Regions from separate parts of the Rhizobium sp. NPDC090279 genome, predicted to be linked through region 4. Evidence: riboswitches for the same ligand, from Rfam matches in the RefSeq annotation. Region 4 holds a riboswitch; each other region holds the start of a gene.
The links. Region 4 has a riboswitch for cobalamin ahead of ACIQWP_RS01200 (ABC transporter substrate-binding protein). Riboswitches for the same ligand answer to the same signal wherever they lie in the genome.

Region 1: linked by a shared signal. The riboswitch ahead of ACIQWP_RS12040 (DUF1636 family protein) and the one ahead of ACIQWP_RS01200 (ABC transporter substrate-binding protein) in region 4 are both predicted to bind cobalamin.
Region 2: linked by a shared signal. The riboswitch ahead of nrdH (glutaredoxin-like protein NrdH) and the one ahead of ACIQWP_RS01200 (ABC transporter substrate-binding protein) in region 4 are both predicted to bind cobalamin.
Region 3: linked by a shared signal. The riboswitch ahead of ACIQWP_RS24350 (SRPBCC family protein) and the one ahead of ACIQWP_RS01200 (ABC transporter substrate-binding protein) in region 4 are both predicted to bind cobalamin.

Annotation. Positions count from the first base shown of each region.
Region 1 is NZ_JBIVYI010000004.1:280,993-284,604, reverse strand. It holds gene ACIQWP_RS12045 (FAD/NAD(P)-binding protein) at 58-1,470, shown strand; cobalamin riboswitch at 1,667-1,884, shown strand; gene ACIQWP_RS12040 (DUF1636 family protein) at 1,992-2,405, shown strand; gene ACIQWP_RS12035 (ABC transporter ATP-binding protein) at 2,415-3,194, shown strand; gene ACIQWP_RS12030 (ABC transporter substrate-binding protein) at 3,215-3,612, shown strand, end outside.
Region 2 is NZ_JBIVYI010000006.1:402,229-405,840, forward strand. It holds gene nrdE (class 1b ribonucleoside-diphosphate reductase subunit alpha) at 1-1,052, opposite strand, end outside; gene nrdI (class Ib ribonucleoside-diphosphate reductase assembly flavoprotein NrdI) at 1,040-1,435, opposite strand; gene nrdH (glutaredoxin-like protein NrdH) at 1,447-1,668, opposite strand; cobalamin riboswitch at 1,917-2,135, opposite strand; gene ACIQWP_RS17625 (hypothetical protein) at 2,297-3,535, shown strand.
Region 3 is NZ_JBIVYI010000010.1:90,485-94,096, reverse strand. It holds gene ACIQWP_RS24360 (DUF6656 family protein) at 28-645, opposite strand; gene ACIQWP_RS24355 (ACT domain-containing protein) at 747-1,178, shown strand; cobalamin riboswitch at 1,378-1,583, shown strand; gene ACIQWP_RS24350 (SRPBCC family protein) at 1,680-2,924, shown strand; gene ACIQWP_RS24345 (2Fe-2S iron-sulfur cluster-binding protein) at 2,927-3,612, shown strand, end outside.
Region 4 is NZ_JBIVYI010000001.1:258,817-262,428, forward strand. It holds gene ACIQWP_RS01195 (FecCD family ABC transporter permease) at 1-918, opposite strand, end outside; gene ACIQWP_RS01200 (ABC transporter substrate-binding protein) at 923-1,939, opposite strand; cobalamin riboswitch at 2,103-2,358, opposite strand; gene ACIQWP_RS01205 (GGDEF domain-containing protein) at 2,439-3,533, opposite strand.

The DNA.
Region 1 (3,612 bases), on a different contig from region 4:
AAAGTGAGCAAGCCCCAAGAAAGGCATGATCGACCACCTCTCGCCCCAGGAGTTGATATGACGGTTCAGGGATTATTTTCCGCCAGGACGAACGCGACGCAGCCTTATGCGATGCCGCGCATCGCCGTGATCGGGCGTGGCTTTTCCGGCATGATGATGGCGATCGCCCTGATGAAGACGGTGCGTTTTCCGTTCCATCTGCAGCTTTTCGATCCCAATTCCAGCGTCAGCGGCGGTCAGGCGCTTGCCTCAGGGCACAGCAGCGAGATCCTCAACAGCCGCGTTCGCGATCTTTCCGTCTCCGCCGGCGATCCCGACGATTTCAATCAATGGCTCAGCGGCAACGCGCCTTTCCGCAGTGCCGTTCCCGCGGCCATACCGGGATTCTTGCAGATCTTCGTGCCGAAGAGCATTTTCAGCGATTATGTCTATCAGCGTTTTTCGGAAGCCTTCTCTTCACGGCGCGATGTGGCGGTACAGGTCAGCAGCGAGACGGTCTTCGGGCTTCGCCGCGTACGTGGCGGTCGCTTCATGGTGGAAAGCGATGGCGGCGCCAATTCGCCCTTCGACATGGTGGTGCTGGCGACCGGCTATGGTATTGCCGATCAGCAATTCCAGGCCAGCGATCTCGCAACCGTTCCGACGGCCGTGCGGGCGCGCCGCCTGGTGTCACGACCGCACACGATCCTGCTCGGAAGCGGGCTGCGGGTCGTGGACCGGCTGCTGCAGATGCGTGAGAACGGTTATACCGGGCAGATCACCATCGTTTCCCGGCGAGGCTTCCTGCCGCAGAGCCACACGCGCAACAATGCCGATCCGGTCTTTCCCGCCGACGAGATGCCGGGCAAGCTCAGCGAAATCGTTCGTTTCATCCGCAAGGCCTGCGGGGAGGCGGAGGCGAACGGCCAGAGCTGGCAGTCCGTCATGAACGGTTTGCGCAAGCATGCACGATCGCTGTGGCGATCCTTGCCAGCCGGGCAGAAGCAGCAGTTCAACCGTCATCTGCGCGCACTCTACGACAGCCATCGCAACCGGCTGCCCGAAGCCCTGCATCTTCGCCTGAATCAAGAGATGGCCGAGGGCAACACTCTGCTGCGGCGCGGCCATTTCATCCGGCGGACGCCGACGGGGCTGATTTTGAGGCCCGCGGGCCAACAGGAACCCGAGCAGCTTTATGCGGACGATGTGATCGACTGTCGATGCCAGGCACCCGATCTGAACGCGCCCTTGCTGCGGAGCCTCATCGACGCCGGTCTTGCTGTTCCGGACGAGCTTGGCCTCGGCCTCGCCGTCGATGCGACAGGCGCACTCGAGGTCAATGGCCGCACGACGGAGGGGCTCTTTGCCATCGGTCCTCTGGGGCTTGGCAGCCTTCCGGATATTGATCTGGTGCCGGAGATCGTGACGCAGGCCTATGCGGCGGGCGAGAGCGTCGCGGAGCGTTTCCATCCGCAGTGCAAGGCGGTGTAGCAACCGCGCAGTTTCTACTGTTTACGATCAAGGTAGCGGTGCGCGTACTTCCGTCCCAACGGACGGGGTTGGGCCAAGGAGGAATTGCGGCTTGCGTTATGTAATGTAATAACGTAACTAAAATGCCATGCAGACGTTGAACCATGAACAAACGAAATCACCCATGACATCGCCGTTGCCCGTATCAGCTTTCTATGAGATGAATACCCTCGATGGTGCCGCCTACGGATCAATCCTGATGGCGGCTGAAAAGGGAACACGGTGCGGATTACCCATCAGGGGCCAAAACCGTGGCTGCCCCCGCAACTGTAAGCGGAGAGCGCGTTCGCAGTATGCCACTGGCTTTATGCCGGGAAGGCGCGAACGGGTTGTGACCCGCGAGCCAGGAGACCTGCCATCGACGATATCAACCGCAACGGACGGGGTGTTCCGATGGAAAATCAGTGGTTGGGCGAGGGCGCCGTTGCGCCCATTGGCCCTATCTTGACTGTGCCTCCGGCGAAATCTCCGGGAGGCATTTCATGGACAAAGCAAAAGAGGCGACGCACCGGATCACCGTGTGCACGAATTGCCGACATATCGGCAAGCCGTGCCGGCCCGGCCTCGATCTTTTGAAGCATCTGCAAGCGGCCATTTCCCAGGCCGGGGCTGCGCTTTCCGACGATTTCAGCCTTGAGGGCAGCGTCTGCATGGCAGGCTGCGAGCGGCCCTGCACGGTCTCCTTCCAGGCGACGGCAAAAGCGACGTACCTCTTCGGTGACATCGAGGATGCGGCCGATATCGGAGCGCTCGTCTCTTTCGCGCAGCTGTATCAGGATCGCCCCGATGGACTGACGCGCGAAGGGGAGCGTCCGAGCGCGCTTGGTGGCAAGACGCTGGCGCGCATTCCGGCGGCCATCGTTTCGGCCGAATATCAGCCGCTGCCGTTGCACTAGGAGGCCACGATGTCCGAACGAAGCGCGCGGTTGGATGCCGATGGCGTCACCTGGGGGCCGCAGAAGGGCATGCCGATCATCAGCGGCATAACGCTATCCGTCGAAGCTGGCACCCGGCTGGCCATCATCGGGCCGAACGGGGCGGGTAAATCGACCTTGCTGCGCTGCCTCTATCGCGGTCTCAAGCCGCAGCGAGGTACGGTGCGCATCGATGGCATCGATCTTTGGTCCATCGGTCCGCGGGAGGCGGCGCAGCGCATTGCAGTCGTGCCGCAGGAAACGCCCGATAGTTTTCCCTTCAGCGTGCGTGACGTGGTGCTGATGGGGCGTATTCCGCATCGCAAGGGCATGGCCCGCTGGAGCGATCGCGATCATGAGGTGACCTCCAGGGCACTTGCGCGGCTGGAGCTGGAGCCTCTGGCGCTAAGGCAGTTCGCGTCGCTCTCCGGCGGCGAAAAACAGCGGACGCTGATCGCCCGCGCATTGGCGCAGGAGCCGGAGCTCATCATTCTGGACGAGCCGACCAATCACCTCGATATCCGGCACCAGCTCGAGATACTCGAGCTTCTGAAAGGGCTGGGTCCGACGATCATCACGACGCTGCATGACATCAACCTCGCCGCGGACTTTGCAACCCAGATTGCCGTCATGGATTGCGGAAGGCTGACTGGTCACGGCGAGCCGTCTGAAGTCCTGACCGTGGAGCACGTATCAAGCGCTTTCCGTGTCGGCGCGCGCCTGCATCGCACCGACAGCGGCCCGCAACGATTTTCCTTCTCTCTTCGATAATACGACCATTGGAGTTATTCATGTTCTCTCGCCTATCTTTATCTGCCGCAGTCTTTTTCGTCGGAAGCGTGCTTGTGGGGACGGCGTTCGCCGAGCCTGTCACCGTGCGCAGCTGCAATCGCGACGTCACCTTCGACAAGGCGCCGGAACATGCCGTCTCGAACGACGTCAATCTGACGGAAATGATGCTGGCGCTGAAGCTCCAGGACCATATGGTCGGCTATACCGGCATTTCCGGCTGGAAGACGCTGGATGAGAAGCTGCGCGAGGGCGTGAATGAGCTGCCGGAATTGTCGCCGAAATATCCGAGCAAGGAAGTGCTGCTCGGCGCCAACACAGATTTCTATTTCGCCGGCTGGAACTACGGCATGAAGGTGGGCGGCGAGGTGACGCCGGAAACGCTCGCACCCTTCGGCAT
Region 2 (3,612 bases), on a different contig from region 4:
CGCGCCTTGATCTTTTTCTTGCGGATGCGGCTGTCGGCCACCATCTCGCGATACTTTTCCGTCACCGAGATTTCGGTAAACGGCACACCATAAACGCGCTCCACGTCATAGGGCGAGAACAGGTACATGTCCTCGTTGTTCTTCGCGAGCTCGAAGGTGATGTCGGGAATGACGACACCGAGCGACAGCGTCTTGATCCGGATCTTTTCGTCGGCATTTTCGCGCTTGGTATCGAGGAAGCGCATGATGTCGGGATGATGCGCGTTGAGATAAACAGCGCCGGCACCCTGTCTTGCGCCAAGCTGATTGGCGTAGGAGAAGGAATCCTCCAAGAGCTTCATCACAGGAATGATGCCCGACGACTGGTTTTCGATGTGCTTGATCGGCGCGCCGGCCTCGCGGATATTGGTGAGCGACAAGGCCACGCCGCCACCACGCTTAGACAGCTGCAGCGCGGAATTGATGGCCCGGCCGATCGATTCCATATTGTCTTCGACCCGAAGCAGGAAACAGGAGACCAGCTCGCCGCGCTGCTTTTTGCCGGCGTTGAGGAAGGTCGGCGTTGCCGGCTGGAAACGGCCGGAGATGATCTCGTCGACCAGATCGCGCGCAAGCTGCTCGTTGCCGCGCGCCAGCGTCATCGCCACCATGCAGATGCGATCCTCGTAGCGCTCCAGATAGCGCTTACCGTCGAAGGTCTTCAGCGTGTAGCTGGTGTAATATTTGAAGGCGCCGAGGAAGGTCGGAAAACGGAACTTCTTCGCATAGGCATGATCGAAGAGATCGCGCACGAAATTGAAGGAATAATAGTCCAGTACCTCCTGCTCGTAATAGCCCTCCGTCACCAGGTAATCGAGCTTCTCCCGCAGATTATGGAAGAAAACCGTATTCTGGTTGACGTGCTGGAGGAAATATTGCTTGGCCGCCATACGGTCCTTGTCGAGCTGGATCTGTCCCTGCTCGTCGTAGAGATTCAGCATGGCGTTGAGGGCATGATAGTCCAATGCCGTTTCCGTGGCCTTCGCTGGCCGGTCGAGCGTTAGCGTGTCCAAAATCGTTCCAATCCGTGTCTGACATTCACGACATCATCGTCTGTGCCCAGAAGCTCGAACCGATAAAGGTACGGTACCTGGCATTTGGAGGAGACGATGTCGCCGGCGATACCGAAGGTCGCGCCGAAGTTGCTGTTGCCCGCGGCGATCACTCCGCGGATGTTTGAACGGTTATTCGCATCATTGAGGAAGCGGATCACCTGCTTAGGCACGGCACCCTTGCCGCCTTCACCACAATAGGTAGGGACAATGAGAACGTAAGGACGGGCCACTCGAAGCTCTTCTCCGGCGTTGAGAGGAATGCGAGCGGCCGACAAGGCAAGCTTGGTAACGAAGCGATGGGTGTTCTCGGATCTGCTGGAGAAATAGACGATCTCGCCCACCGCCCTGCTCCTCAGGCGAGAGAGCTGATCATGTCAGGGCGGAAACCGGCCCAATGCTGCTCACCTGCAACAACGACCGGAACCTGGCGATAGCCCAGACCCTGAACCAGCTCATAGGCCGCCGCATCGGCCGATACGTCGATGATGGTGTAGTCGATGCCTTGGCGATCGAGGGCGCGGGTCGTGGCGGTGCATTGGACGCAGGCGGGCTTGCTGTAGACGGTGATGCTCATTGGATATCCTCGTATGTGACTGGCATGGAAAATCGTTCGGGCATCGGATGATGCTCGCTTCGCGGGGGTAAAAATGGAGGCAAACCTGGCCGGCAGACGGACGCTTAAGCGACCGTCACTCGCGCGGGTGGCTGTGGATACTCAAGAACATGGACTTCACCCCGAAGTTATTGATGCGGGGTCTTCGAGGAAGCGATGACGGCGATCATGCCGCATGAACCATCGCTCGCCAGCCGGACACCCCGCCCGTGGACGTCATTGCTCAAGGCAGGTCTCCTGGCTCGCGGGTCATTGCATCCGTCTCGCCTTCCCAAGACACATGGCCTCAGTGACTTCATCAAACGAATGCTCACCACTCACAGTTGCGGGGGCAGCTCCGGCTTGGCAATCATCATGCTCGCCGACCGGATTCCCATCTTAGCCTCTAATCCTTGCGAATCAGAAGAACCTCGAACACTATATATAGTATCTTCGGTTAAGATTACGTCAACTGCTCCGATAGCATCAAGCGAATTTCGATGTTGATAAGTTCGGACAACCTCGCCTGACGCCCGCACACCGGGGCTGGACAGGCGCCGTGTTATAATATTACGCTACTTATGTAATGTTATTACATAAAGGATTTTCCATGCCTCGTACAAGTTCTGGTACCCTCCTTGCGGCCTCATCGCTGGCTTGCGCCTTGCTGCTTCCATTTCCATCTTTCGCGGAAGACGAAAACGAGATGGAAAGCTGGCGCCTCTTCGTCGCCGATCACAGCCTGCCGATCGTCCGCGCGATCGATGCAATAAGCGGCAAGGAAATCGGCCGGTTCGAGGTTGACGGCCATGCCGCGCTGTCGCTCAGCCAATCCGGCCGAACAGTCTTTGCCGTGCAGGGCGAAAAGAATGTGGTCCATGCCATTGCGACCGGCGTATCTCTCTCCGATCACGGAGAACACCGCGACATTGAGCTTTCCGAGCCAAAGCTGCTTTCGACATCGATCAAGGGCGAAAAGCCGGGGCACGTGGTGACACACGGCAATGATGTCGCGATCTTCTACGACCGGGACGACAAATTCGACCTCCTGTCCGAGAGTGCCCTTGCAGGAGGCAACCCCGACATCCATGAATTCAAGACGATCGCTGCCCATCATGGCGTTGCCGTACCGATGGGTAACCATCTTCTCGTGTCGGTGCCGAACATGGAGGCTCCCATCAAGGACGGCGAGTTGCCGCCGCGCCTCGGCCTGCGCGTGCTGGACCGAAAGGGGCAGCAAGTCGGCGAGGTCGCGCGTTGCACCGGCCTGCACGGCGAAGCGACATCTGCTCGCCTCGTTGCCTTTGGCTGCGAAGAAGGCGTCCTGATCGCCCGTCCCGGCGGTGTCGACGGCCCGAAGATCGAGATGCTCGCCTATGGCTCGTCCCTGCCCAAGGGCAAGGTCTCGACGTTGCTCGGCGGCACGTCGATGCAATTCTTCCTTGGCAATTACGGCGAACAGAGCGTCGCGCTGATTGATCCCGACAACACCGCCGAACCCTACAAGCTGATCGAATTGCCGACGCGACGCATCGACTTCACCCTCGATCCGGCAAGACCGCAACATGCCTATATTCTTACCGAGGACGGCAATCTTCATCTTCTCGACGTCGTGAAAGGCGAGATCGCGAAGTCAGAGACCATTACCGAACCCTACAGCAAGGACGGTCACTGGCGCGAACCGCGGCCACGCCTCGCCGTCGCCGGCGATCTCATCGCCATCACCGACCCACGCCATAGCCTTGTGCGCATGGTCGACAACCGGTCGCTGAAGGAAGTCCGCAGCATTCCGGTCGAGGGGCAGCCTTTCGCGATCGTGTCGGCAGGCGGATCGGGAGCCGTACACTGAGAGATCTGACATGTCGGCATTGCACAATCGCTGCCCATTCTTACGCGGTAGGTTTTAGACGCACTGTCACCGATCGC
Region 3 (3,612 bases), on a different contig from region 4:
ATGCTCTTCGAGTTTTCGGATCAATCGTCAAAGCTGGCGAATGATGTCGCGAAGCTGCTCGTTGCGGGCGCCGAGCAGGAGAACATTGCGGATGGCGATCTGCGGATCGTGGGTATGGAACAACACGCCGTTGCCCCTGATGTCGCGATTGATCGTCAGCTTCTTGTCTTCCGCCGCCTTGTCCGGATGGATGGCGACGGCGAAATACATCCGTGAATATTTGAGGCTGATGTCTTCGAAGAAGTTCTCTTCCTGACCGATGCGGGCAAAGAAGTTGGCGATATAGAAGGCCCAGTTCACGTCCTCATAGTGCGCGAACTGCGTCCGCGCGGCTGTCACGTGGCAATAGCCGAGATGCGGCGTGTCCTTCAGCGTGTGATGGAAGATGAGCTTCGGGAAGCGGATCGATTTGTGGAAGCTGTTGAGCCTGTCATGGGTCTTTTCGCCGGCATCCCTGAGCTTCAGCGCCGTGCGCTCGGCCACGTGCTCGTGACTGAGATATTCCCGCTCCTCGGCAAGCCAATGCGACCTGTTGCGGTTGATGCGGCCCGTGCGCAGGAATTCGCTGTAGCCCGTCGTCGATACCGGTGGCGTCGGTTCGGGCTCGGCGGGCTTCCCAGCGTCGAAATATCTGAGTTTGGCCATGCCGGATCTCGCTATATCAGTCTCTGGGCGGCATGATAGATCGAATAGCTTGAGCCGGGCTTAACCGTTTGGATGCCGAACCCTGGGGAAGACTGAGAAACATGTCGGGAATTATCGATCTCAAACAGCTCCTGTCCGCCATGAAGCCGAATCTCGCCGAGGGCGAATTTGTCTATTGCAGCGTTCCGGCGTCGGCACTGGCCGATTACATCCATCTGGAACCGATCGGGCTCTTTCGCGAAAGAGAAGGTGTGACGCTGATCCTGCCGCTGGAAGTGGCCCGAAAGGCGGGGCTTCCGGTCGCTCCCGCCATGCGCATGATCACGCTTGAGGTTCACTCTTCTCTCGAGGCCGTAGGTCTGACCGCAGCCTTCGCAACGGCTTTGGGAAACGAGGGTATCAGCGCCAATGTCGTCGCGGCCTTCTATCATGACCACATCTTCGTCCCGGCCCTCGATGCCGGTCGCGCGATGGCCGCTCTGCAAGCCCTTTCGTCCGCCCAATCGTCTGTTTCGTCACCCTCTGCCAGCTGATCCGTCGCAATCAGAATAAAGCGTCATCGGCGAGGGTCGGACGGAGCATCGCTTTCATTGCTGGCGCCGGAACATAAGCAATTGAATTGCTTTTCTATATTGTTTGTAAAGACGACCGTGTCGGCGCCCTGTTTTGCCTGTCGTCAATTTCGAAGCCGATGTCGCATTGTAGCGCAGCGGCTGATGCGGCCGAGCGCTATGATGTTATCAATCTCAAGGTGCCGTCTGCTAGGGAGATGGAGAATTGGGAAGCCGGTCAAAATCCGGCGCTGCCCCCGCAACGGTGGTGGAGTGAGGCATGGCGGATAAAGCCACTGGGTCTGGTCGGCCTGGGAAGGTGCCATGGGGTCCCGGAAACAGGGCCGCTCCAGAGCCCGGAAACCAGCCTTGGGCACATATGGTTTACTGACCGCGGCGGGCGGTCGGGGCATTGCTTTCGGCCGTTCCCACCGGCCTTGCATGTCCTCTGCTCGTCTTCCGGTATTGTGCAAGGATAGGCAAATGGATATCGGCAGCAAAGTTCTGCGGCAATTGAAGAACCACCGGACAGGCTTGAGCCTGGAGCAACCATTCTATACCGACCCGGATTATTTCAAGCTCGATATGGAGACGATCTACTATCGCGATTGGCTGTTCATCGGCCATGATTGCGAAGTGCCGCGCGCGGGCAATTACTTCACCGTCCAGATCGGCGATTATCCCGTCGTCATCGTCCGCGGCCGCGACCAGGTCATCCGCGCGTTCCATAATAGCTGTCGCCATCGCGGCTCGCGTGTTTGCAACACCGAGCGCGGCTCCTCGGCAAAGCTCGTCTGCCCCTATCACCAGTGGACCTACGAACTTGACGGCTCGCTGCTCTTCGCCCGGCAGATGGCGGAGGATTTCGACAAGAGCCAGCACGGGCTGAAACCGGTTCATTGTGAAAGCGTCGGCGGCTACATCTTCATCTGCCTTGCACAGAACGCTCCGGATTTCGCCCCGCTGCGCGCGACGGTCGAGCCCTATATGGCGCCGCATCGCATCAGCGAGGCCAAGATCGCCTTCCAGAGCACCATCATCGAGAAGGGCAACTGGAAGCTGGTCTGGGAAAACAATCGCGAGTGCTACCACTGCGCGGCCAATCATCCCGAGCTTTGCCGCACCTTCCCGGAAGCCCCGACCGTCAGCGGCGTGCAGGGCGCCATGAGCGACCCGGTCATCACCGAGCACTGGGCACGTTGCGAGGCCGCAGGCCTGCCGAGCGAATTCAAGCTTTCTCCGGACGGCCAGTTCCGTGCGACGCGCATGCCGCTGATCGAAGGCGCGGAAAGCTACACCATGTCCGGCCAGAATGCCGTCAAGCGGCCGCTCTCGTCCGATGTAACGATCAACGGCATCGGCACGATGCTGCTGTTCCATTATCCGACGACGTGGAACCACATGCTCGGCGACCACGCGATTTCCTTCCGTGTTCTGCCGATCAGCGCCGAGGAAACGGCCGTCACCACGAAGTGGCTCGTTCACAAGGATGCCGTCGAAGGCGTCGACTACGATCTGGAAGAGCTGACCCACGTCTGGACCGAAACCAACGACCAGGACCGCCGTATCGTCGAGGAAAATGCCTTCGGCATCCGCTCACCGGCCTATGAGCCCGGTCCCTATTCGGAGATCCATGAAGGCGGCGTCATGCAGTTCGTCGAATGGTACACGACTTTCATGATCAACCGGCTGCAGGGCGACCAGGCCAAGCTGTCGGCGGTTGCCTGAGTATGAACATGGCCGTCTCCCTCCGTCATAGACACCTCGACCAGATGCAGCCCTGGAGCGACAGGCAGCATCTGCTTGAATGCCTCTCGGTCACGCCCGAAGCGCCCGATGTGATGACCTTCACATTCGGGTCCGACAAGGACAATTGGTTCCGCTACCTGCCGGGCCAGTTCGTGACGCTTGAGCTGCCGACGGCTTCGGAGCCGGTCATGCGTACCTATACGCTGTCCTCGACGCCGTCGCGGCCCTTCTCGGTCGCCGTGACGGTCAAGGCGCAGAAGGACAGCATCGGCACGCGCTGGATGTTCGAGAACCTCAAGCCGGGCATGCGCATCAAGGCTTTCGGCCCGCTCGGTGATTTCAGCCATATTCGCCATCCGGGAGAGAAGTACCTTTTCGTCTCGGCCGGTTCCGGCATCACGCCGATGATGTCGATGACGCGTTACATGTCCGATATCGCGCCATTGTCGGATATCACTTTCGTCAACTGCTCGCGCAGCCCCGCCGACATCATCTTCCGCTCCGAACTCGAATATCTCGCCCGCTTCATGCCGAACCTCAATCTCGGCCTGATCGTCGAGGGCTGTGGCCGTACCGATCTCTGGTCGGGATTGAAGGGCCGCATCGACAAGGCGAAGATTGGTCTGCTGGCGCCCGATTTCATGGACCGGACGATCTTCTGCTGCGG
Region 4 (3,612 bases):
GCCGACCATGAAGATGGCGCCGGCCAGGGCCGCAGCCGGCAGCAGCCGATCATGGCTCGGCCCCACCGCGAAACGGGCGGCGTGCGGGATGACCAATCCGACAAAGCCGATGGAACCGACGATGCTGACGACCGCTGCCGTCATGAACGCCGTCACCCCGAGCAGAACGATCTGCGCGCGTCTGACCGCAATGCCAAGCGAGGCAGCCGCGTCCGTGCCGAAGATGAAGGCGTCGAGCACGCGGACATGTGCCATGCAAATGGCAAAGCCGACAATGGCGACCGGCCCTGAAAGATAGACATCCGGCCAGCGCACGCCGCTCAACGAGCCGAGCAGCCAGAACATGACGCCCCTTGCCTGTTCGGCGTTGGCCGAGGTGGTGACGATGTAGGAGGTGAGCGCGTTGAAAAGCTGCGAGCCGGCGACGCCGCAGAGAATGATGCGCTCGCTCGTGCCGCCGACGCCAGCCGCAAGCAGACCGACAAGCAGGAAGGCGACGACCGCGCCGAGGAAGGCGCCGCCGGAAAGCCCCAGAATGCCGTAGCCAAGTCCGAGGATCATGATGCAGACCGCGCCGGTCGAGGCGCCGGCCGAGATGCCGAGCACATAGGGCTCGGCCAGCGGATTGCGCAACAGGGCCTGCAAGATCACGCCGCTCAGCGCCAGCGACGCACCCGTGCTGGCGGCGACAAGCGCCCGGCTCAGTCGATAATCCCAGACGATACCCTGGTGAATCCGGCTCAGTTCGAAACTCGTTCCGAACATCCGGTTCGCGATCGCCTTGGCGGTCGTCGACAGCGGGATCGAAATCTCGCCGATCGATACGGCGAGACTGATCATGAAGGCGAGAAGGACGACCGCCGCCATGCCAAGCGCTAAAAGTGCCCACCATGACCGTCGTTCTGCAACGAGGCGCATATCGTTACTGCGCCAGGCCGAAGGACTTGATGCCCTTGGCCAGGATTTCGATGCCGTCGATGGTGCGGATGGTCGGGTTCATCGACTGCGCATCCATCATGACGAAATGCTTGTTCTTGACGGCATCGAGCTGGCTGGTGACCGGGTCTTTTTCAAGGAAATCGACCTTGACCTTCGGATCGTCAGCGGCATAGCGGCGGCGGTCCATCGTGGCGATGACGATCACGGCCGGATTGGCCTGAGCGATCGTCTCCCACCCGACGAGCGGCCATTCCTCTTCCGTCGTCACGACATTCTTGGCTCCGATCGTCTTCAGAATATAGGCCGGTGCGCTGTTCTTGCCGGCGATGAAAGCATCGCCGCTGACTTCCTTGCTGGAAAACCAGAAGACGATCGGCAGGTCCTTGGACTTTGCGCCTGATATCGAGGCAACCGCATCCGCTTCGCGTTTCTTCAGGTCTGCGATCAAGGCATCGCCGCGGTCGCTGACGTCGAAGATCTCAGCGAGTTCATGGACCTCCTGGTAGACCAGGTCCATCGAGAACAGTTCCTTGCGCACCCCGTCGCCGCCATCGGTGTTGACCTTGGCGACACAGTCCGTCGGCGCGATATAGGTGTTGATGCCAAGCTCGGAAAACTGCTCGCGCTTGCCGACGGAGCCCTGCGGGCCGACATGCCACTCGAATTCGGCGGCGACGACATCCGGCTCCTTGCCGACAACGGATTCGAAGCTTGGATCATTATCGGCAAGCCGCGGGATCTTCGCATTGGCTTCGGCATATTGCGGCAATACCGGGCCGACCCAAACGGCCGTTCCGGCGATCTTGTCGGCCAGGCCGAGCGACAGCAGGATTTCGGTCATGCCCTGCCCGATCGAAACGATCTTCGCCGGAGCCTTCTGGAACGTGACCTTCTGGCCGCAATTATTGATGGTGAGGGGATATTGGGTAGCGGCCAAGCCGGAGGTGGCAAAGCCGGCCAGCCCCAGTGCAAATGTAATGGTCGTCAAAAAATGGCGCATGAAAGATCTCTATAGGATAGGGAAACTGGGCGGTGTCAGCGCAATCGCGCTGATAAAGGCCGCCGCCGGTTGCGAAGATCCCAATCAAGGCCGATAGAGGTCGGATAATATCGAAGGCGCAGGTCAATCATTGTCTGTCCCTTCCGGGCATCCCCGCCCGGCTGATTGGATCGTGATCGACGGCAGGTCTCCTGGCTTGCGAATATCTGACAATCATCTGCCTTCCCGCAAGCTTCGCTGCAGTGGCATGGCTCAAAGCCTCGGGAGCGAACCGGCAAATGGTCGCCCCCGGATGATCGGCACTCCGCTTACAGTTGCGGGGGCAGCCACGGTCTAGGTCCCTTTTGGGTCGTCCTCACCGTGTTCCCTATTAATCCCCGCGGAGTCTTCCTTGGGGAACCGTCGCGTCCAGTTATTCCGGAGTACCCCTTTCCGTCAAGGACGCATGAAGGGCAAAAAGGCGCGAGCACATACTTATCGCCGGAGGCCACATGGCTGCCTAAGCAGCCTCTGCCAGTTCCACGCGGTTTCTTCCGCCCGCCTTTGCCCGATAGAGCGCCTTGTCGGCAGCCTCCAGCACATGTTTGAAATCCGTGGTCGGTTCGAGCGAGCAGGCAATACCGATGCTGACGGTGACATGGACGGCGTCCTGATCGAACATCAAGGTTGTGCCCTCGATGTCCCTGCGAATTTTCTCCGCGACGGCAGCGGCCGCCCTCATATCCGTGTTCGGCAGCAGGACGACGATCTCTTCGCCGCCATAACGAGCGGCGATATCGGTCTTGCGCACCGTTTGCCGGATCACATCCGCCACCCGCGCCAGAACGGTGTCGCCGAAGGAATGGCCCCAGCTGTCGTTGATCTTCTTGAAATGATCGATATCGAGCATGATGATCGAAAAGGGGATGCGCCGCACGCCCGCTTCCTTGCTGCACCGATCGCCTTCACGCTGCAACACGCGACGGTTGGGAAGCCTTGTCAACGGGTCGAGGCTCGCTTCATTCTCCAGCGCGCGCTGGATGCCGATGCGATATTGTTCCCGCTGCAGCAGGTCCGACAGCAACATGACGCCAAGGATATTGACGATCGTTACCGGAAGCGTCGCCGAGAGGAGAAGCGCGTGCGCAACCGCCCACGGCAGAAAGAAGAGAACCACGAGCGAAGAGCAGGTCGCCAGACCGAACAGGGCCGAGCGTCTCCACCCCGTGCCCGTCCATTGCCGCGGTAAAAGGCTGAGCGCATAGCCCGCGGTCGCGACGATCACGATGCCGGCAATACCGCCCACCGCGCCCATGCCGCCGACCATAAACCGAAACAGGGCCATCATCGCCGCAGCGACAATGGTTCCCAGCAGGCCGCCATAGATCGGCGTGAGAACAAGGAGGATCGAGCGGCCGTCCTGAATGACGCCGGGCATCCACTGAATCGGATCGCCCATCGACAGGATGCCGACCAGCCCGAACAACAGACCGACGGCGACCGATTTCAAAGCGCCGCGCTCGACGATACGGATGACCCAGGAATAGGCATAGACAATGATTGCCACCTGGCCGAGGACGCGTATCAGCGAGACCAAATGTGTTTCAATTTCCATTGGCATTCCCAGTCCTCGCAACGAGCCGCAACGAATGACCTTCGTCGGCATAATCGAAGTCGCTGCGGGATACCACGCG